Regions from separate parts of the Kitasatospora sp. NPDC050463 genome, predicted to be linked through region 2. Evidence: predicted binding sites of a transcription regulator. Region 2 holds the regulator's gene; each other region holds the start of a gene.

Region 1 (6,515 bases), on a different contig from region 2:
GCATGGGCGCCGGCCTCGCGGGAGAGCACCAGGGCGCAGCCGTGGTCGGAGACCACCGGGACCTCCTTGGCGACCAGGTTCATCCCGTCGCGGATCGGGTTGACCAGCGCGACGTCGGCCAGCCGGTAGGCCGCGAGCGAGCGCGGGAAGTCGTCGTTGACGTGCAGGATCAGCGGCTGCCAGTCGGCGGTGGCGAACTCCGCGTTGATCTCGGCGGCGAGCCGCTCGACCTCGGCGGTGTAGTCGCGGTACTCGGCGAGGTCGGTGCGGGACGGGTACGCGAAGGCGATGTGGACGACGCGGTCCAGCCACTCGGGGCGGGTGCGCAGCAGGTGCCGGTAGGCCTGGAAGCCGCGGACGATGTTCTTGCTCAGCTCGGTGCGGTCGACCCGGACGACGGTGCGGCGCCCGCCGACGGCCCCGCGCAGGGTGGCGAGCCGCTCGTCGACGTCCGGGCGGTGGGACCGCTCGCGCAGGAAGTCGGCGTCGGCCCCCAGGGCGTGCACGCCGAGCCGGGTGGTGCGGCCGGCGTGCGTGACGGTGAGGGCGTCGCGGTCGATGGCGGCGCCGAGGACGGCCTCGCAGCAGTCGGCGAAGGCGAGGGCCCAGCGGCGGGTGAGGAAGCCGGCCCGGTCGGCGCCGAGGATGCCGGTCAGGACGCTCTCGGCGACGTCGTCCGGCAGTAGTCGGAAGTACTCGGGCGGGGCCCACGGGGTGTGTGAGAAGTGGCCGATGCGCAGGTCGGGGCGGGTGGCCCGGAGCAGGGCCGGGGCCAGCGAGAGGTGGTAGTCCTGGATCAGCACCGCGGCCCCGGGCGCGGCCTCGGCGGCGAGGGCGTCGGCGAAGGCGGCGTTGTAGGCGGTGTAGGCCTGCCACTCGGTGCGGAACTCCGCGCCGAAGGAGGGAGCCGTCGGGGTGGCGTAGAGCAGGTGGTGGACGAACCAGAGGGTGGAGTTGGCGACGCCGTTGTAGGCGCGTGCGAAGGTCTCCGGAGCTATGTCGAGCATCCGGACCGCCTGCCCGCCGACCTCGTGGCCGGCGCGGTCCAGGCGGCCCTGCGGGGCCTCCCGGGCGGCGCGGCGGTCGGCGTCGCCGAGCGCCGCGCAGACCCAGACGGCGTGCGGGTCGTCGATCGCGGAGAGCCCGGACACCAGCCCGCCGCCGCCTCGGCGCAGGGTCAGGGTGCCGTCGTCCGCGGTGCTGAAGGACACCGGTCCCCGGTTGGAGGCCACCAGGACGGCGGCGGAGCCGGTCGCACTCGAACGTTCGGTCGTGAGATCGCCCATGGTTGGCATGTTGCCGTGGGTCCGGGTCGGCAAACCCCGCCGGGCCCCCGGCCCTAACGGCCGTGACGGTTCGCGTACTCGGGGACGGTGTGCATCGGGGGCCGTTCCACGGCGGTGACCGGGTGGGTGTGGGCGGTGAAGGCGCGGGTCCGCGGGTCGCGGGTGAACTGGGTGAGCAGCGGGTGGACGAGGTCGGCCGAGGCCTTCAGCCGGTGGGTGCGGTCGAGGCGTTCCAGGGCGGTGCGGTAGATGGTGGCGGCCATCCGGCCGAGTGCCTGACCGTCCTGGTGGCGGTGGTGGCGTACGCCCACGTCCACCTGGGCGAGGGCGTCCAGGCCGGCGACCTCCAGGGCGTCCACCAGGAGGCCGAGTTCGACGCCGTAGCCGGTGGGGAACGGCAGCCGTTCGAGCAGTGAGCGGCGGGCCGCGTACTCGCCGCCGAGCGGCTGCACGAAACCGGCGAGTTCCGGCCAGTGCAGGTTGAGCAGCGGGCGGGCGACCAGTTCGGTGACCCGCCCGCCGCCGGAGGGGACGATGGCGGCGTCGCCGGTCGCGGAGCCGCTCGACGCCACTTCGAGCGGGCGGTCGTACATGGCCTTGACCAGCTGGATGTCCGGCTCGGTGAGCAGCGGGCCGATGATCCCGGAGACGAAGGTGGGGTCGAAGGCGCGCAGGTCGGCGTCGACGAAGCAGACGATCTCGCCGCTGGTGACCAGCAGCGAGCGCCAGAGCACCTCGCCCTTGCCGGGGGCGGCGGGCAGCCGGGGCAGGATGTCGTCGCGGTGGACCACCCGGGCGCCGGCCGCGGCGGCCGCCGCGGCGGTGCCGTCCACGGAGCCGGAGTCGACGACGACGAGCTCGTCCACCAGGGGCAGCTCCTCCATCAGCTCGCGGCGCACGGTGCGGACGATGTCGCCGACGGTGGCCTCCTCGTCCAGGGCGGGCAGCACCACGCTGATGGTGCCGGCCGGGCCCGCCGCCTGCTTGGCCTCCAGCAGCGCGCGCACCGGGCGGTCGGCCGCGCTCCAGGAGCGGCGGCGCAGCCAGGACGCCGCCTTCGGGAGGAGCGCGGGTGTCGGTTCGGCGGGCACGGAACTCTCCTCGGCGGATCGGGGTGGGACGGGGCATCTCGCGTGGCGGACGGTCCCGTTCACGGTGGACGCCTTCGGATACAGTCTTCGTACAGCGATCGGACCTTCGCACGTCGGGGTCACCGCTGAGCAGGACCACAACTTCACAGAGCTCATCCAGAGGGACTGAGGGAACGGCCCGTTGACGTCCCGGCAACCTTCTCGCACGGCAGGCCTCGGGCCCCGGCGGGACAGGTGCCAATTCCGTCCTGTGGCGCGCCCGCGTCACGGGGAAGATGAGGAGAGAGGCCTCCGCCATCATGGCTATCACAGCGACATCCGCTTCCGGCGCCGCACCTGCCACCGTTGATCTCGGCCCCGCCGTCGCACTGTCCTGTCGCGAGTGCGGCACCCGCTTCCCGCTCGGCCCCAGCTTCGCCTGCCTGGAGTGTTTCGGGCCGCTGGAGATCGCCTACGACTTCGGGAGCGAGGGCGCGGAGGAGCTCCGCAAGCGGATCGAGGCCGGTCCGGCGTCGATCTGGCGCTACGCGCCGCTGCTGCCCGTCCCGGCCGATGTCGCCGGCAAGCCGAACCTCAACCCGGGGTGGACCCCGCTGGTGAAGGCGGACAACCTGGGCCGCGAGCTCGGGTTCACCGCCCAGCTGCACGTCAAGGACGACTCGGGCAACCCGACGCACTCGTTCAAGGACCGCGTGGTCGCCTGTGCGATCGAGGCGGCGCGGGCGTTCCACTTCACGACCCTCTCCTGCTCCTCGACCGGCAACCTGGCCGGTGCGGTGGGCGCGGCGGCGGCCCGGGCCGGGTTCAAGTCCTGCGTGTTCATCCCGCACGACCTGGAGCAGGGCAAGGTCGTGATGGCCGGTGTCTACGGCGGCGAGCTGGTCGGCATCGAGGGCAACTACGACGACGTGAACCGCTTCTGCTCGGAGCTGATCGGGGATCCGGCCGGTGAGGGCTGGGGCTTCGTGAACGTCAACCTGCGCCCGTACTACGGCGAGGGCTCCAAGACGCTGGCGTACGAGATCTGTGAGCAGCTCGGCTGGCGACTGCCGGAGCAGATCGTCATCCCGATCGCCTCGGGTTCGCAGCTGACGAAGATCGACAAGGGCCTGCAGGAGCTGATCAAGCTGGGCCTGGTCGAGGACCGGCCGTACCGGATCTTCGGCGCCCAGGCGGCCGGCTGCTCGCCGGTGTCGGCGGCCTTCAAGGCCGGCCAGGACGTGATCCGGCCGGTCAAGCCGGACACCATCGCCAAGTCGCTGGCGATCGGCAACCCGGCCGACGGCCCGTACGTGCTGGACATCGCCCGCCGCACCGGCGGGGCCGTCGAGGACGTCACCGACGCCGAGGTGGTGGCCGCGATCAAGCTGCTGGCCCGGACCGAGGGCATCTTCGCCGAGACCGCGGGCGGGGTGACCGTCGGCGTGCTGAAGAAGCTGGTGGAGACCGGGCAGCTGGATCCGGCCAAGGAGACCGTCGCGATCAACACCGGTGACGGTCTGAAGACGCTGGACGCCGTCTCCGACTCCGGGATGACCGCCGTCATCCGCCCGACGCTGGCCTCGTTCCGCGACGCCGGCCTCGCCTTCGCCTGACCCACCCGCAGCCCCCGCAGCCCGGCCGTTGCGCCGTTCCGCCCGAGGAGACCCCCATGAGCGCCACCGTCCGCATCCCGACCATCCTGCGCACCTACACCGGCGGCACCGCCGAGGTGACCGCCGAGGGCGCCACCCTGGGCGACGTCATCGCCGACCTGGAGAAGAACCACGCCGGGATCGCCGCCCGGATCCTGGACGACGCCGGCAAGCTGCGCCGGTTCGTCAACATCTACGTCAACGACGACGACGTCCGGTTCGCGGAGGGCCTGGCCACCGAGATCAAGGACGGCGCGAGCGTCTCGATCATTCCCGCGGTGGCCGGCGGCTGCTGACCCGCCCCTTTCCGACCAGGTCGTTTATCGGCCGGGTCGTTTCCGGCCAGGCCGTTCGCACGTACGGAATTCCGCTCTCCGTACGTGCGAGCGGCCCGTCGCATTCCGGCGGGAATATTTTTCGGTCCGGGGGAGTAGAGTGTCGCTCGTCCGGGAAGAGGGCTTCCCTTCCCTCCTCGCTTCCGGTACTTGAATCCGTCCGCGCCCGTACTGCCGGTGTCTGTCCGGCCGCTGAGACCGGCGCCGGGGCCGTGACCGTGAAACATGTCAGGCCGATGTCAGAATTCTCGAAGGCATTTGGGTAATTCGTCCGCTATGTCCGGCGTGAAATGCCGATTTCCTCCCGCTTTGGCCTGGCCTGTCCCCTGGCGGGCCCAGTGAATTCCCGGCGATTGACCCTGTTGCAGAGGGCGTCGATCCGGATACATTCAGCCGCGGTCGACGCAATCACCCGCTCACCGGATGCCTTCCGGTGGTCTCCGCGGACGATTGTGGCGTGCACGGCTGCGCCCAGGGGGGGTTCCCCGGGCAAGGCCTCAAACCAGACCCGGGTCCGCGACCTGCGGGCGCGTGAAGGGCCAGCACAGCACTAGGGGAGTTCGGAATGGCTCAGGGCACCGTCAAGTGGTTCAACGCGGAGAAGGGCTACGGCTTCATCGCGGTCGACGGTGGTGCGGACGTCTTCGTCCACTACAGCGCGATCCAGATGGACGGCTACCGCACCCTTGAGGAGGGCCAGCGGGTCGAGTTCGAGATCTCTCAGGGGCAGAAGGGCCCGCAGGCGGACATGGTCCGCGCGGCGGTCTGACCTTTCCGACCCCAGGAGTTCGGCTCGGCCCGATCGGCTGGTGCACCTCTTGCTTCACGACGGGCCCGTACGACACATGTCGTACGGGCCCGTCGGCATGTCTGCCGACCTGTCCGTCGGCGGGTCCGTCGGCGGGTCGGCGCGGGGGCCGACGGCGGGTCGGCGCAGGGCCCGACGAGGGGCCGTCGCAGGGCCCGACGAGGGCTTCGCGAGGGTTGCCGGCGGTCCGGCGGGGGCGGCCCGCGGGGGTGGACGCGGCTCGCGGGTCGGGCGATTGGGCTTGCACTCGCCTACCCGGAGTGCTAATCATTGGCGTTAGCACTCACAGTGTGAGAGTGACAGCGGATCGGGTCGGTGAGGCCCCCGGGAGCGGTAGGGGAAAGGACCCCCGCACACCAGGGCCGTCCGTCGCGGGCACCCCTTGGTCCGAGCAGTCGACCGTGTCCCGGAGGACCACTTCTGATGGCCAAGATCATCGCCTTTGATGAGGAAGCTCGCCGCGGCCTTGAGCGTGGCATGAACCAGCTCGCCGACGCGGTGAAGGTCACGCTCGGCCCCAAGGGCCGCAACGTCGTGCTGGAGAAGAAGTGGGGCGCTCCCACGATCACCAACGACGGTGTCTCCATCGCCAAGGAGATCGAGCTCGAGGACCCCTACGAGAAGATCGGCGCGGAGCTCGTCAAGGAGGTCGCCAAGAAGACCGACGACGTCGCGGGTGACGGCACCACCACCGCCACCGTGCTCGCCCAGGCGCTCGTTCGCGAGGGTCTGCGCAACGTCGCCGCCGGCGCCAACCCGATGGCCCTGAAGCGCGGCATCGAGAAGGCCGTCGCGGCCGTCTCCGACCAGCTGCTGGCCCAGGCCAAGGACGTGGAGACCAAGGAGCAGATCGCCTCCACCGCCTCCATCTCGGCCGCCGACACCCAGATCGGCGAGCTCATCGCCGAGGCCATGGACAAGGTCGGCAAGGAAGGTGTCATCACCGTCGAGGAGAGCAACACCTTCGGCCTGGAGCTCGAGCTCACCGAGGGCATGCGCTTCGACAAGGGCTACATCTCCGCCTACTTCGCCACCGACCTGGAGCGCATGGAGGCGAGCTTCGAGGACCCGTACATCCTCATCGCGAACTCCAAGATCGGCTCGGTCAAGGACCTGCTCCCGCTGCTGGAGAAGGTCATGCAGAGCGGCAAGCCGCTCGTCATCATCGCCGAGGACGTCGAGGGCGAGGCCCTGTCGACCCTGGTCGTGAACAAGATCCGCGGCACCTTCAAGTCCGTCGCCGTCAAGGCCCCGGGCTTCGGCGACCGCCGCAAGGCCATGCTCGGCGACATCGCCATCCTCACCGGTGGCACCGTGATCTCCGAGGAGGTCGGCCTCAAGCTGGAGAACGCCGGCATCGA
Region 2 (6,515 bases):
GCAGCTCCAGCGGGCTGTTGCGCTTCTCCCCACCGCCCGGCACCGGCGCGAACGGGTAGAAGGTGCCGCGTTTGTACAGGTAGACCAGCGCCAGCGGCTGCCCCTCGGCGCCGCGGAAGCCCACCAGCGAGCAGAGCAGCTGCGGGCCGAAGCCGTTCGCCTCCAGCTCGCTGTTGACCGCGTGCAGGTCGTTGACCAGCTCCGGCAGCTCCTCGGGCGTGTGCCGGGCGAGCAGCCAGGAGTACCCGTAGGCGTCCTTGGAGGCCTCCACCGGGACGCCGCCGCGCTCGGTGTCGGCGTCCAGCAGGGCCCGGACCTGCCGCTCGACCTCGACGAACGCCCCGCCCTCGACGGAGGCGAAGCAGACCGACCCGACACCGGTCGGCCGGAAGCCGGCCGCCGCCTCCAGGGTCAGCGCGGCCGACGGCACGCCGAACAGCTGGTCGAGATCGGGCCTGACGGGCTTGGTGCGGCCGAACAGCGCGTCCAGGATTCCCACGGCGGTCCCCTCCGGGGTTCGTGCGGCGGCTCAGCGGCCGAGCTGGGTGGAGATCCTCGCCAGCTGCTCCAGCTGCTCCAGCCGCTTCTCCAGCGACGGGTGGGTGGAGAACAGCTGCGAGGCGGCGTCCCGGGCGCTCAGCGCCGGGGCGAAGTAGAAGGCGTTGTACGCCTGCGCCTGGCGCAGGTCCTTGGTCGGGATCGCGGCGATCTGGCCGGTCACCTTGGTCAGTGCCGAGGCCAGCGCGCTGGGCCGGCCGGTGAGCTGGGCGGCCGCCCGGTCGGCCGCCAGCTCCCGGTAGCGGGAGAGCAGCCGGGTCAGCAGGAAGCTGATCGCGTACACCACGACCGACACCAGCGGGATGACCAGCGCGGCGATCGCGGCGTTGGAGTCGTTGCTGTTGCGGGCGCCGCCCATGAAACCGCCGTACATCGCGATCCGGGTCATCGCCCCGGCCAGCACTCCGAGGAACCCGGCGACGGTCATCACCGCGACGTCCCGGTGGGCGACGTGCGACAGTTCGTGGGCCAGGACGCCCTCCAGTTCCTCGGGCTCCAGCCGCCGCAGCAGCCCGGTGGTGACGCAGACCACCGCGTTCTGCGGGTTGCGGCCGGTCGCGAAGGCGTTCGGCATGTCGTTGTCGGCGACCGCCACCCGCGGTTTGGGCATGTCGGCGAGCGCGCAGAGCCGGTCGACGGTGCCGTGCAGCTGGGGGTACTGCTCCGGGGTCACCCGGTGGGCGCCCATCGCCCGCTCGGTGATCTTGTCGCTGAACCAGAACTGGGCCACGAACAGCCCGCCGGAGATCAGCACGATCAGTGGCCAGGCGCCGCGCAGCAGCGCGATCAACAGGCCGGTGAATCCGACGTACAGCAGCCCGATCACGAACATCGTCCCGACCATCCGGCCGGTCAGGCCGCGGTCCGGTGCGAAGCGGGTGTGCTGGCCCGAGGTCGACATCGCTGGTCCTCCGTTCGCCGTTCGCTATCGATGCTGCCACCCGGCCGGGCCCGCGGCATCACCCGCGTGCCGCGGAGTGCGGGCAGGATCACCCCGGCGGGGCCGTTCCTGCCGTCGGACCCGGGCCTTACACTGGCAGGTACGGTTCTGGCACTCGTCTGTTCGGAGTGCCAAAGCCGCGGTCCGCCCAGAGCGGCCCGGAACATGCCAGAACGGACAATGTCACCACGGACAACGTGCGAAGAGGGAGGTGCGTGCCCCATGGCCGGTGAGGTCCGACAGCTCGACGAACGCAAGCTCGCCGTGCTCCGCGCCATCGTCCAGGACTATGTGGGCACCGAGGAGCCGGTCGGCTCCAAGGCCCTCGTCGAACGACACAACCTCGGGGTCTCCCCGGCCACCGTCCGCAACGACATGGCCGCGCTGGAGGAGGACGGCTTCATCCACCAGCCGCACACCAGCGCCGGACGGATCCCCACCGACAAGGGGTACCGCCTGTTCGTCGACCGGCTGGCCGAGGTCAAGCCGATGAGCGCGCCCGAGCGGCGGGCCATCCGGCACTTCCTGGACGGCGCGGTGGACCTGGACGACGTGGTCGCCCGTACGGTCCGGCTGCTCGCCCAGCTCACCCGGCAGGTCGCGGTGGTCCAGTACCCCTCGCTCTCCCGGTCCACGGTGCGTCACATCGAGCTCGTCGCGCTGGCTCCGGCGAAGGTGATGCTGGTCCTGATCACCAACACCGGCCGGGTCGAGCAGCGGATGGTCGACTGCCCGGGCACGGTCGGCGAGGTGGTCCTCGCGGACCTGCGTGCCAGGATCAACGCACGGGCCGTCGGTGTGCGGCTGCCCGAGGTGCCGGGGCTGCTGGACGAGCTCCCGGCGATGTTCGAGGCGGCGGACCGGCCGGCGGTCACCGTCGTCCTGGCGACGCTCTTCGAGGCGCTCGCCGAGCAGAACGAGGAGCGGATCATGCTGGCCGGCACGGCCAACCTGACCCGCTTCGGCCACGACTTCCCGCTCACCATCCAGCCGGTGCTGGAAGCACTGGAGGAGCAGGTCATCCTGCTCCGCCTGCTGGGCGAGACCGCCGACGCCGGGATGACGGTCCGGATCGGTCGGGAGAACGCGTACGAAGGGCTCAATTCCACCTCGGTCGTCTCCGTCGGTTACGGTTCGGGCGACGAGAGCGTGGCCAAGCTGGGTGTGATCGGTCCGACCCGGATGGACTATCCGGGCACAATGGGGGCGGTGCGAGCGGTGGCACGGTACGTGGGCCAGATCCTGGCCGAGTCGTAGGGAACGACCGGTGTCGCACGGGTGACACCGGTACCAGTCGCAAGCACTTCTACAGGCGGAACAAGCGGAGCATTTGGTGGCCACGGACTACTACGCGGTACTCGGCGTCCGACGGGATGCGGGGCAGGACGAGATCAAGAAGGCGTTCCGGCGCCTGGCGCGCGAACTGCACCCGGACGTCAACCCGGACCCGAAGACGCAGGAGCGGTTCAAGGAGATCAACGCCGCCTACGAGGTCCTCTCCGACCCGCAGAAGCGGCAGGTCTACGACCTCGGCGGGGATCCCCTCTCGCCCAACGGCGGCGGCGCGGGCGGCTTCGGCGCGGGCGCGGCCGGATTCGGCTTCTCCGACATCATGGACGCGTTCTTCGGCGCGGCCTCCGGTCAGCGCGGCCCGCGCTCGCGCACCCGGCGCGGCCAGGACGCCATGATCCGGCTGGAGATCACCCTGGAGGAGGCCGCGTTCGGCACCACCAAGGAACTCCAGGTCGACACGGCCGTCACCTGCACCACCTGCAGCGGCGAGGGGGCCGCTCCCGGCACCTCCGCGCAGACCTGTGACATGTGTCGCGGCAAGGGCGAGGTCTCCCAGGTCACCCGGTCCTTCCTGGGCCAGGTCATGACCTCCCGGCCCTGCCCGCAGTGCCAGGGCTTCGGCACCGTCGTGCCGACCCCGTGCCCGGAGTGCGCCGGCGACGGCCGCGTGCGGGCCCGCCGCACCCTGACCGTCAAGATCCCGGCCGGTGTCGACAACGGCACCCGGATCCAGCTGGCCGGCGAGGGCGAGGTCGGCCCCGGCGGCGGCCCCGCCGGCGACCTCTACGTCGAGATCGCCGAGACCACCCACGCGACCTTCCAGCGCCGCGGCGACGACCTGCACTGCACGGTCACCATCCCGATGACGGCCGCCTCGCTCGGCACCCAGGTGCCGCTGCAGACCCTGGACGGGCTGGAGGAGGTCGACATCCGGCCCGGCACCCAGTCCGGCCAGTCGATCCCGCTGCACGGCCGCGGCATCACCCATCTGCGCGGCGGCGGCCGCGGCGACTTGATAGTGCACGTCGAGGTGCAGACGCCCTCCAAGCTCGACCCCGAGCAGGAGGACCTGCTGCGCCGCCTCGCGGTGCTGCGCGGCGAGGAGCGGCCGTCCGGCCAGTTCGCGCCCGGCCAGCAGGGGTTGTTCTCCCGGCTGAAGGACGCCTTCAACGGCCGCTGACCGCACCGGCGCCCGGTGACCCCGCTCCGGCGGGTCACCGGGCGCCGTCGTTCCCCCGCCCGTCCCCCCCCGACTCCCAGGAACCGCCATGACCGCGCCCGTGTTCGTCGTCGAGACCGCGCAGCTCGCCTCCGCCGCCCCCGGCGCGGTGGTCCGGCTGGACGGCCCGGAGGGGCGGCACGCCGCCGCCGTGAAGCGGCTGGAGCCGGGCGAGGCGGTGACCCTGGCCGACGGGCTCGGCCTCGGGGTCGACGGCACGGTCACGGCCGTCCACGGCAAGGACGCGGTCGAGGTGACGGTGGCCGCGGTCCGCCGGGAGGCCGAGCCGGCGCCGCGGATCGTCGTCGTCCAGGCGCTGCCCAAGGGCGACCGCGGGGAGCTGGCGGTGGAGACCATGACCGAGGTCGGCGTGGACGTGGTGATCCCGTGGGCCGCCTCCCGCTGCATCACCCAGTGGAAGGGCGAGCGCGGCGCCAAGGCGCTCGCCAAGTGGCGGGCCACCGCCCGCGAGGCGGGCAAGCAGTCCCGCCGGCTGCGCTTCCCCGAGGTCCGCGAGCTCGCGACCACCCGGCAGCTGGCGCCCGTCCTGGCCCGTGCCGCCCTCGCCGCGGTGCTGCACGAGGAGGGCGCCGAGCCGCTGGCCGGCGCCGCGCTGCCCGACAGCGGGGACATCGTGCTGGTGGTCGGCCCCGAGGGCGGGGTCTCCCCGGAGGAGCTGGCCGCCTTCGCCGAGGCCGGCGCCGGGCCGTACCGGCTCGGGCCCTCGGTGCTGCGCACCTCGACCGCCGGGGTGGCCGCCGGCGCCCTGCTGCTGGGCCGCACCGGCCGATGGGGCTGAGCGCCCGTTCGCCGTGCGAGCCGGGTGCCCTTTCGTCCCCCGTAGGGGCGGCCTCGGCGAAACCCGGGGCGCGCCGCCCGGACCGGTGCGTAGGGTGCCGCTGTGAGCGAATCCCCGAGCACCCCTGGCGGCGCGTACCTGCGCCATCCGCACCTGCGCGGTGACCTGATCACCTTCGTCGCGGAGAACGACGTCTGGCTGGCCCCGCTGGACGGTGGCCGGCCCTGGCGACTGACGGCCGATCACGTCCCCGTCCGCCGCCCGCGCTTCTCGCCGGACGGGCGGCACATCGCCTTCGTATCGACCCGCGACGGCGCACCCGAGGTGCACGTCGCGCCGGTGGACGGCGGGCCCTCCCGCCGGCTGACGTACTGGGGCAGCGACCAGACGCAGCTGCAGGGCTGGACGGCCGACGGCCGCCCGATCGCCACCACCTCCGCCGGGCAGTCCACCCTGCGCCGCACCTGGGCGCACGCCGTGCCGCTGGACGGCGGTGAGCCGCAGCGGCTGCCGTACGGGCCGATCGGCGGGCTGGCCCACGAGCCGGGCGGCGACCGCGTGCTGCTGCTCTCGGCGGCCGGCGCGGAGCCCGCGCGGTGGAAGCGCTACCGGGGCGGCCGGGTCGGCAAGCTCTGGATCGGCGCCGGGGAGTTCGGCCGCGTCCACGAGGAACTGGACGGGCACATCGACTCGCCGCTCTGGGTCGACACGCCCGGTGGTACCCGGATCGCCTTCCTGGCCGACCACGAGGGCGTCGGCGAGCTCTACTCCAGCCTCCCCGACGGCAGCGGCCTGCGCCGCCACACCACCTCCGAGGAGGGCTTCTACGCCCGCGGCGCCACCACCGACGGCACCCGGGTGATCTGGCACCGGGCGGGCGACCTCTGGCTGCTGGACGACCTCGACGGCGCCGAGCCGCGCCGGCTGGACGTCCGGCCCTCCGGACCCCGGGCCGGCCGGCGGCCCCGCCCGGTGGCGGCCGCGCACTGGCTGGAGACCGCCGTCCCCGACCGCACCGGCCGGGCCGGCGCGGTCGTGGTGCGCGGCAGCGTGCACTGGCTGCCGCACCGGGAGGGCCCGGCCCGGGTGCTGGAGGAAACACCCGGCGTGCGGGCCCGGCGGGCCCGGGTGGTGCCCGGCGAGGACGGCGCGCAGGGCGTGCTCTGGGTGACCGACGCCGAGGGCGACGACGCCATCGAGTACGCCCCCGCCGTGCTGGGCGACGAGCGCCGCCGGCTGGCCGCCGGACAGCTGGGCCGGGTCCGCGCGCTGGCCGTCTCGCCGGACGGCAAGCAGGCGGCGGTCGGCTCGCACGACGGCCGGGTGCTGCTGGTCACGCTCGCCGACGGGACGGTGCACGAGCTGGACCGCAGTACCGACGGCGAGGTCAGCGGGCTGGCGTTCAGCCCGGACTCCGCCTGGCTGGCCTGGTCGCGGCCGTGCCCCGGCTTCGGGGCCTGGTCGCTGCGCCAGATCATGCTGGCCAACCTGGCCACCCGCACGGTCGGCGAGGTCACTCCGGCGCGCTTCATCGACACCTCGCCGGCCTTCACCGCCGACGGCCGCCACCTGGCCTTCCTCTCGGTCCGCAACTTCGATCCGGTCTACGACTCGCACGTCTTCGACCTGTCGTTCCCGAACGGCTGCCGCCCGTACCTGGTCACCCTGGCCGCCGACACGCCCTCGCCGTTCGGGCCGCGGCGGTC
Region 3 (6,515 bases), on a different contig from region 2:
TACTCGCCGGTGGCCGCGTTGAAGCCGTGACCGGCCTCCAGCTCGGCGACCTTGTGGGTGATGACGTAACCCTCGAGGCCGGCGTTCTGGGCGATCCAGCGCAGCGGCTCGGCGAGCGCCTTGCGGACGACCGCGACACCGGTCGCCTCGTCGCCCTCCAGGCCCAGGCCGCCCTCCAGCACCTTGGCGGCGTGGACGAGGGAGGCGCCACCACCGGCGACGATGCCCTCCTCGACCGCGGCACGGGTCGCCGAGATGGCGTCCTCCAGGCGGTGCTTGCGCTCCTTCAGCTCCACCTCGGTGGCGGCGCCGACCTTGATGACGCAGACGCCGCCGGCCAGCTTGGCCAGGCGCTCCTGCAGCTTCTCGCGGTCCCAGTCGGAGTCCGTGTTGGCGATCTCGCCCTTGATCTGGGCGACGCGGCCGGCCACGGCCTCGCTGTCACCGGCACCGTCGACGACGGTGGTCTCGTCCTTGGTGATCGTCACGCGGCGGGCGGTGCCCAGCACGTCCAGACCGGCCTGGTCGAGCTTGAGGCCGACCTCCTCGGAGATGACGGTGGCACCGGTCAGGGTGGCCAGGTCGCCCAGGATCGCCTTGCGGCGGTCACCGAAGCCCGGGGCCTTGACGGCGACCGCGTTGAAGGTGCCGCGGATCTTGTTCACCACGAGGGTGGACAGCGCCTCGCCGTCGACGTCCTCGGCGATGATCAGCAGCGGCTTCGAGGAGCCGCCCTGCAGGATCTTCTCCAGCAGCGGCAGCAGCTCCTGGATGGAGGAGATCTTGCCCTGGTTGATCAGGATGTACGGGTCCTCCAGGACCGCCTCCTGCCGCTCCGCGTCGGTGACGAAGTACGGCGACAGGTAGCCCTTGTCGAACTGCATGCCCTCGGTGAAGTCCAGCTCCACACCGAAGGTGTTGGACTCCTCGACGGTGATGACACCGTCCTTGCCGACCTTGTCGATCGCCTCGGCGATCAGCTCGCCGACCTGGGTGTCCTGCGCGGAGAGGGACGCGACGGCGGCGACGTCGTCCTTGCCCTCGATCTCGCGGGCGATGGAGAGCAGGTGCTCGGAGACGGCGGCGACGGCCTTGTCGATGCCCTTCTTCAGGGCGGCCGGGCCGGCACCGGCGGCGACGTTGCGCAGACCCTCGTTGACCAGGGCCTGGGCCAGCACGGTGGCGGTCGTGGTGCCGTCACCCGCGACGTCGTTGGTCTTGGTGGCGACCTCCTTGACGAGCTGCGCGCCAAGGTTCTCGTACGGGTCGTCCAGCTCGACCTCACGCGCGATGGTGACGCCGTCGTTGGTGATCGTCGGGGCACCGAACTTCTTGTCGATGACGACGTTGCGGCCCTTGGGGCCGATGGTCACCTTGACGGTGTCGGCCAGCTTGTTGACACCGCGCTCCAGCGAGCGGCGGGCGTCCTCGTCGAACTGCAGGATCTTCGCCATGTTCCCTATTCCCTCGGGGCTGCGGCCGGCACGCCGGCCACCGGACTTACGTGAACCAACAACCACGCCCCGGGCCCCTGTCACTGGGACACGGATCCGGGGCGGGCTGGAACGTCTTACTTCTCGGTGCTGCTTACTTCTCGATGATGGCGAGAACGTCGCGCGCCGAGAGGACGAGGTACTCCTCGCCCTGGTACTTCACCTCGGTGCCGCCGTACTTCGAGTACAGGACGATGTCACCGACGGCGACGTCGAGCGGCAGACGCTGGCCGTCCTCGAAGCGGCCCGGGCCGACAGCCAGGACGACGCCCTCCTGGGGCTTCTCCTTGGCGGTGTCCGGGATAACCAGGCCGGAGGCCGTGGTGGTCTCGGCGTCGAGCGGCTGGACCACAATGCGGTCCTCGAGCGGCTTGATGGCAACCTTGCTGCTGGTGGTCACGTCCGAGCTCCCCTTCGGAGATTACGGGGTTTTCTAACAGGTAGTTGGCGAACCTGCGGGCCTGCCGTCGCGGGGGTCAGACACACGTCGTCGCGTTAGCACTCACCATGGGGAGAGTGCCAAGGACGACCATAGGCCGCGGTTAGCACTCAGTCAACCAGAGTGCCAACGGCGCGCCCGAACGGTTCGGACGGCGGGTGTCCGGCCGCACTCCTGTGCGATGCCGCGGCCGGGTCCCCGCCCGCTCCGCCACCCGCCACGCACCCGCCCCGGTCCGCCCGGTCCGGGGCGGGCGGACGCCCCGACCGGGGAGAATGACGGGGTGGAGACCGAGAACCTGCAGCCCCTGCTGACCCCCGAGGGGCAGTCCCTGCTCGCCGAGCTGCGCGAGTTCACGCCCGAGGAGGAGCTCGCGCTGGCGACCAGGCTGCGCCGGGAGCACTCGGCGGACCTGGTCTCGGCCGCGTTCGGGCAGGCCCGGCTGCGGCAGCGGGCGCGGGCGAAGTTCGGCGCGGACGCCGACCTGATGTACTTCACGGCCAACGGCGTCGAGCAGTCCACCCGGCGCAGCGTCGCCGAGTGGCGGGCCCGGCGGTTCGCCGGCCTGGGCGTGCGCCGGCTGGCCGACCTCTGCTGCGGGATCGGCGGGGACGTCCTGGCGCTGGCCCGGGCCGGGATCGAGGTGCTGGCCGTCGACCGGGACCCGGCGGCCTGCGCGGCCACCGCCGCGAACGCCGCCGCGCTGGGCCTGGCGGACCTCGTCGAGGTGCGGTGCGCGGACGTCGCCGACATCGACGTCACCGGCTACGACGCGGTCTTCACCGATCCGGCCCGCCGCACCGCGCGCGGCCGGGTGTTCGACCCCGAGGCGTACGCCCCGCCGCTCTCCTGGGCGATCGAGGCCGGCCGGCGCGCCCCGATCGGCGCGCTCAAGGTGGCCCCGGGCATTCCGCACGAGGCCGTACCGGCCGACGCGGAGGCCGAGTGGGTCTCCGACCACGGCGACGTCAAGGAGGCGGTGCTCTGGTTCGGCACCGGAGCCGGGCACCCGCACCGCGCCACCCTGCTGCCGCACGGCGCCTCGCTGACCGGCGGCGACCTGCCCGACCCGCCGGCCGGCCCGGTCGGCCGCTACCTCTACGAGCCGGACGGCGCGGTGATCCGGGCGCACCTGGTCGCCGAGGTGGCCGCGCAGGTGCACGGCCGGCTGATCGACCCGAAGATCGCCTACCTCACCTCGGACCGACTGGTCGCCACCCCGTACGCGCACGCCTTCGAGCTGACCGACGTGCTGCCGTTCCACATCAAGAAGCTGAAGGCGCTGCTGCGCGAGCGGGCCGTCGGCACCGTGGTGATCAAGAAGCGGGGAATGGCGATCACCCCGGAGGAACTGCGCCGCCAGCTGAAGCTGAGCGGGCCGAACAGCGTCACGGTGATCCTCTGCCGCACCGACCGGGGCCCGCTGATGATGCTCGGGCAGCCGGTGACGCTCCCGTAGACCCGGCCGGGCGCGGGGCCCGGGCCGGGCGCAGACCGGTCCGGGCCCGGGCCGCCCGGGCCGGGCCCGGGTCAGGTGGCGGGCGCCTGGATGTAGTCCTCCAGCCGGGCCACCGCGAAGCCCTGCTCCTGGATGCGGGCCAGCAGCTCCCCGAACATCTGCGTCATCGTCTCGCCCTTGAGGTCCTTCGGCCCCCGGAAGTGGGCGAGGACGATGTCGCCGGGCCGCAGCTTCTTGTCCGCCGCCTGGTACTGCATGTCGTGGATCTGCATCGACTCGCGCCAGAGCACGATCGCGCGCGGCCCGCACTGCTGCACCGAGGTGTTCAGCGCCGGGGTGTTGGCACCGTCCCCGTACGGCGGGCGGAACAGCAGCGGCGCGCTGCCGTACTGCTGGGTCAGCGCTGACTGGGCGTCGCAGACCTCGGACTTCTGCTTCTCCGGCGTGACCTTGCTCATCTGGGCGTGGTCCACGGTGTGGTTGTGGATGTGGTTGCCGAGCGCCTGGAGCGGCTTGAAGTAGCCGTAGTTCTCCTTGACGATGTCCCGGGTCAGGAACATCGAGATCGGCACCTTGAGGTCGGTCAGCATCTCGACGAACTTCGGGTCCTTCTCGGCGCCGTCGTCGATGGTGACGAAGACGACCTTGTCGGCGGTCTTCACCTCGCTGAACACCGGTACGACGCCGGTCCGTTCGAGCTTGATCGGCTTGTCCGCGGGCGCCGCGGGAGCGGGCGGCAGCGGCTTGAGGTTCCACTTCGCCCAGGCCGCCGCGTCCCCGGCGGCGGGCGCCGCGGCGGGCGTCGGGTTCGCAGCGGGAGGCGTCCGCGGTGCGGTGGCAGCGGCCGTCGGCGTCGTGGCGGCGGTGGCCGCCGGCCCGGCGCCCGCACCGCCGCTGCCACAGCCGGTGGCGGCGGCCACCAGGGCCAGCGCCCCCACCGCGTACGTCCTCGTCCTGCCCCGCCCGTGCCACTTCACCGCGCCGCGCTCCCCGGTACCGTCCAGCTGTTCCTCAGCTATGCACGGTAACGGTCAGCTGTTCGGTTCCAGGACAGGCTTGCGAACGGCTACTCCACATGCTCGCTGACGAAGGACCAGCGGTGCACCGGACGGCCGATCAGCCCGGCGGGCGGCTCGGCGAGCGCCACCGGCTCCGCCGTCCACCAGGTGATCAGCAGCACGCGGTCGCCCGGAGCGCCGAACAGCTCGGCGCGGACCAGGCCGGCCGAGCCGCGCAGCGTGGGCAGCGCGACCTCGCGGACCCAGGCGGACAGGTCGGCGCCGCGGCCGTCGGCGGCCCGCGCCTCCCACATCGCGGCGGTGGTGGTCACCGCCCGCCGCCCAGCGCCTGGTACGCCTGGCCGTGCACGTCCGTGTGCGGGACGTGGACCTCGGTGACGGGCAGCGAGGAGTCGGCCGAGAGGTCGAAGGCCGAGGGCGCGCGGTCGCGCCAGACCATCTCGGACCCCAGCGCGGCGACCATCGCGCCGTTGTCGGTGCACAGGCCCGGGCGCGGCACCCGCAGCCGGATGCCCGCCTTGTCGCAGCGCTGCTGGGCCATCTCGCGCAGCCGCGAGTTGGCCGCCACCCCGCCGCCGATCATCAGGTGGTCGACGCCGTTGTCCTTGCAGGCCCTGACCGCCTTGCGGGTCAGCACATCGGTGACCGCCTCCTGGAACGAGGCCGCCACATCGGCGATCGGCACCTCCTCGCCGGCCCGGCGCCTGGCCTCCACCCAGCGGGCGACGGCGGTCTTCAGGCCGGAGAAGGAGAAGTCGTACGCCGGGTCCTTCGGGCCGCTCAGACCGCGCGGGAAGGCGATCGCCTTGCGGTCGCCCTCGCGGGCGGTGCGGTCGACCACCGGTCCGCCGGGGAAGCCCAGGCCGAGCACCCGGGCGACCTTGTCGAAGGCCTCGCCGGCCGCGTCGTCGATGGTCGCGCCGAGCGGACGGACGTCGCTGGTGATGTCCTCGCTGAGCAGCAGCGAGGAATGCCCGCCGGAGACCAGCAGGGCCATCGTGGGCGAGGGCAGGCGGCCGTGCTCCAGCTGGTCCACGCAGATGTGCGAGGCCAGGTGGTTGACCCCGTAGAGCGGCTTGTCCAGCGCCCAGGCGTAGGCCTTGGCCGCGCTCACGCCGACCAGCAGCGCACCCGCCAGGCCCGGGCCGGCGGTGACGGCGATGCCGTCCAGGTCACTCGCCTTGACCCCGGCGGTGTCCAGGGCGCGCTGGATGGTCGGGACCATCGCCTCCAGGTGCGCGCGGCTGGCGATCTCGGGCACCACACCGCCGAACCGGGCGTGGTCGTTGACGCTGGAGGCCACCGCGTCGGCGAGCAGGGTGGTGCCGCGCACGATGCCGACGCCGGTCTCGTCGCAGGAGGTCTCGATGCCGAGGACGAGCGGTTCGTCAGCCATGGCGGTCTTCCTTCGGGTCCTTCGGTTCGGTACGGGGGTTGTCGAGGCGCATCACCAGCGCGTCGATGCCGGCCGGCTGGTAGTAGTTGCGCCGGATGCCGACCGCCTCGAAGCCGAAGCGCTCGTAGAGCCGTTGGGCGCGCGGGTTGTCCACCCGCACCTCCAGCAGCAGTTCGGCGCAGTCGCGCCGAGCGGCCTCCCGGATCAGGTCGGTGAGCAGCGCAGCGCCGAGGCCGGTGCCCTGGTGCCGCCGGTCGACGGCAATGGTCTGCACATCGCCCTCGCCGGCCACCGCCATCAGTCCGGCGTAACCGACGATCGCGCCGTCGGCGGCGGTGGCCACGGTGTAGTGGCGGGTGCCACCGGGGTGGGCCTCGGCCAGCTCGGACCAGTACATCCCGGTGGACCAGGCGTCCTCGGGGAAGAGCTCCAGCTCCAGCTCCATCACCGGGGCGATGTCCCACCAGCGCATCGGGCGCAGGGTGGCACCGCCGGTCACGCCGGTCACGCCGTTCGGGCCGGTCCGGCCGTCGTCGGGGCCGTTCGGGCCGGTCACGCCGGGAGCACCGCCTTGTAGCCGGCGGGCACCTGGGCGTCCGGGCGGCGCAGGTAGAGCGGCACGTTGGGCAGCAGCTCCCGGCCGGCGGCCAGCTCGGCGGCCGCGAAGTCGGCCAGCGCGCCGGCCGAGACGTGCTCCGGCCCGTGCGCC

Evidence for each region. Region 2 encodes HrcA, which represses chaperone genes, less so after heat shock. Its sites were predicted from a motif close to TTNGCACTCNGNNNNNCNGAGTGCNAA; they were not measured.
Region 1: groL (chaperonin GroEL) is a predicted target of HrcA. The motif match lies at 5,395-5,421, and genes of this name have one in related genera.
Region 3: groES (co-chaperone GroES) is a predicted target of HrcA. The motif match lies at 2,036-2,062, and genes of this name have one in related genera.

Annotation. Positions count from the first base shown of each region.
Region 1 covers NZ_JBFAJO010000001.1:309,997-316,511, reverse strand. Annotated here, with positions in the region: gene AB0J08_RS01395 (trehalose-6-phosphate synthase) at 1-1,286, opposite strand, end outside; gene AB0J08_RS01390 (glucosyl-3-phosphoglycerate synthase) at 1,340-2,377, opposite strand; SAM riboswitch class I at 2,527-2,659, shown strand; gene thrC (threonine synthase) at 2,677-3,972, shown strand; gene AB0J08_RS01380 (ubiquitin-like small modifier protein 1) at 4,029-4,307, shown strand; gene AB0J08_RS01375 (cold-shock protein) at 4,912-5,115, shown strand; gene groL (chaperonin GroEL) at 5,578-6,515, shown strand, end outside.
Region 2 covers NZ_JBFAJO010000036.1:80,797-87,311, forward strand. Annotated here, with positions in the region: gene AB0J08_RS22960 (hypothetical protein) at 1-499, opposite strand, end outside; gene htpX (zinc metalloprotease HtpX) at 530-1,459, opposite strand; gene hrcA (heat-inducible transcriptional repressor HrcA) at 1,721-2,755, shown strand; gene dnaJ (molecular chaperone DnaJ) at 2,832-3,971, shown strand; gene AB0J08_RS22980 (16S rRNA (uracil(1498)-N(3))-methyltransferase) at 4,060-4,809, shown strand; gene AB0J08_RS22985 (PDZ domain-containing protein) at 4,912-6,515, shown strand, end outside.
Region 3 covers NZ_JBFAJO010000016.1:95,039-101,553, forward strand. Annotated here, with positions in the region: gene groL (chaperonin GroEL) at 1-1,454, opposite strand, end outside; gene groES (co-chaperone GroES) at 1,588-1,893, opposite strand; gene AB0J08_RS12990 (class I SAM-dependent methyltransferase) at 2,216-3,391, shown strand; gene AB0J08_RS12995 (polysaccharide deacetylase family protein) at 3,463-4,368, opposite strand; gene AB0J08_RS13000 (hypothetical protein) at 4,458-4,721, opposite strand; gene tsaD (tRNA (adenosine(37)-N6)-threonylcarbamoyltransferase complex transferase subunit TsaD) at 4,718-5,806, opposite strand; gene rimI (ribosomal protein S18-alanine N-acetyltransferase) at 5,799-6,278, opposite strand; gene tsaB (tRNA (adenosine(37)-N6)-threonylcarbamoyltransferase complex dimerization subunit type 1 TsaB) at 6,359-6,515, opposite strand, start outside.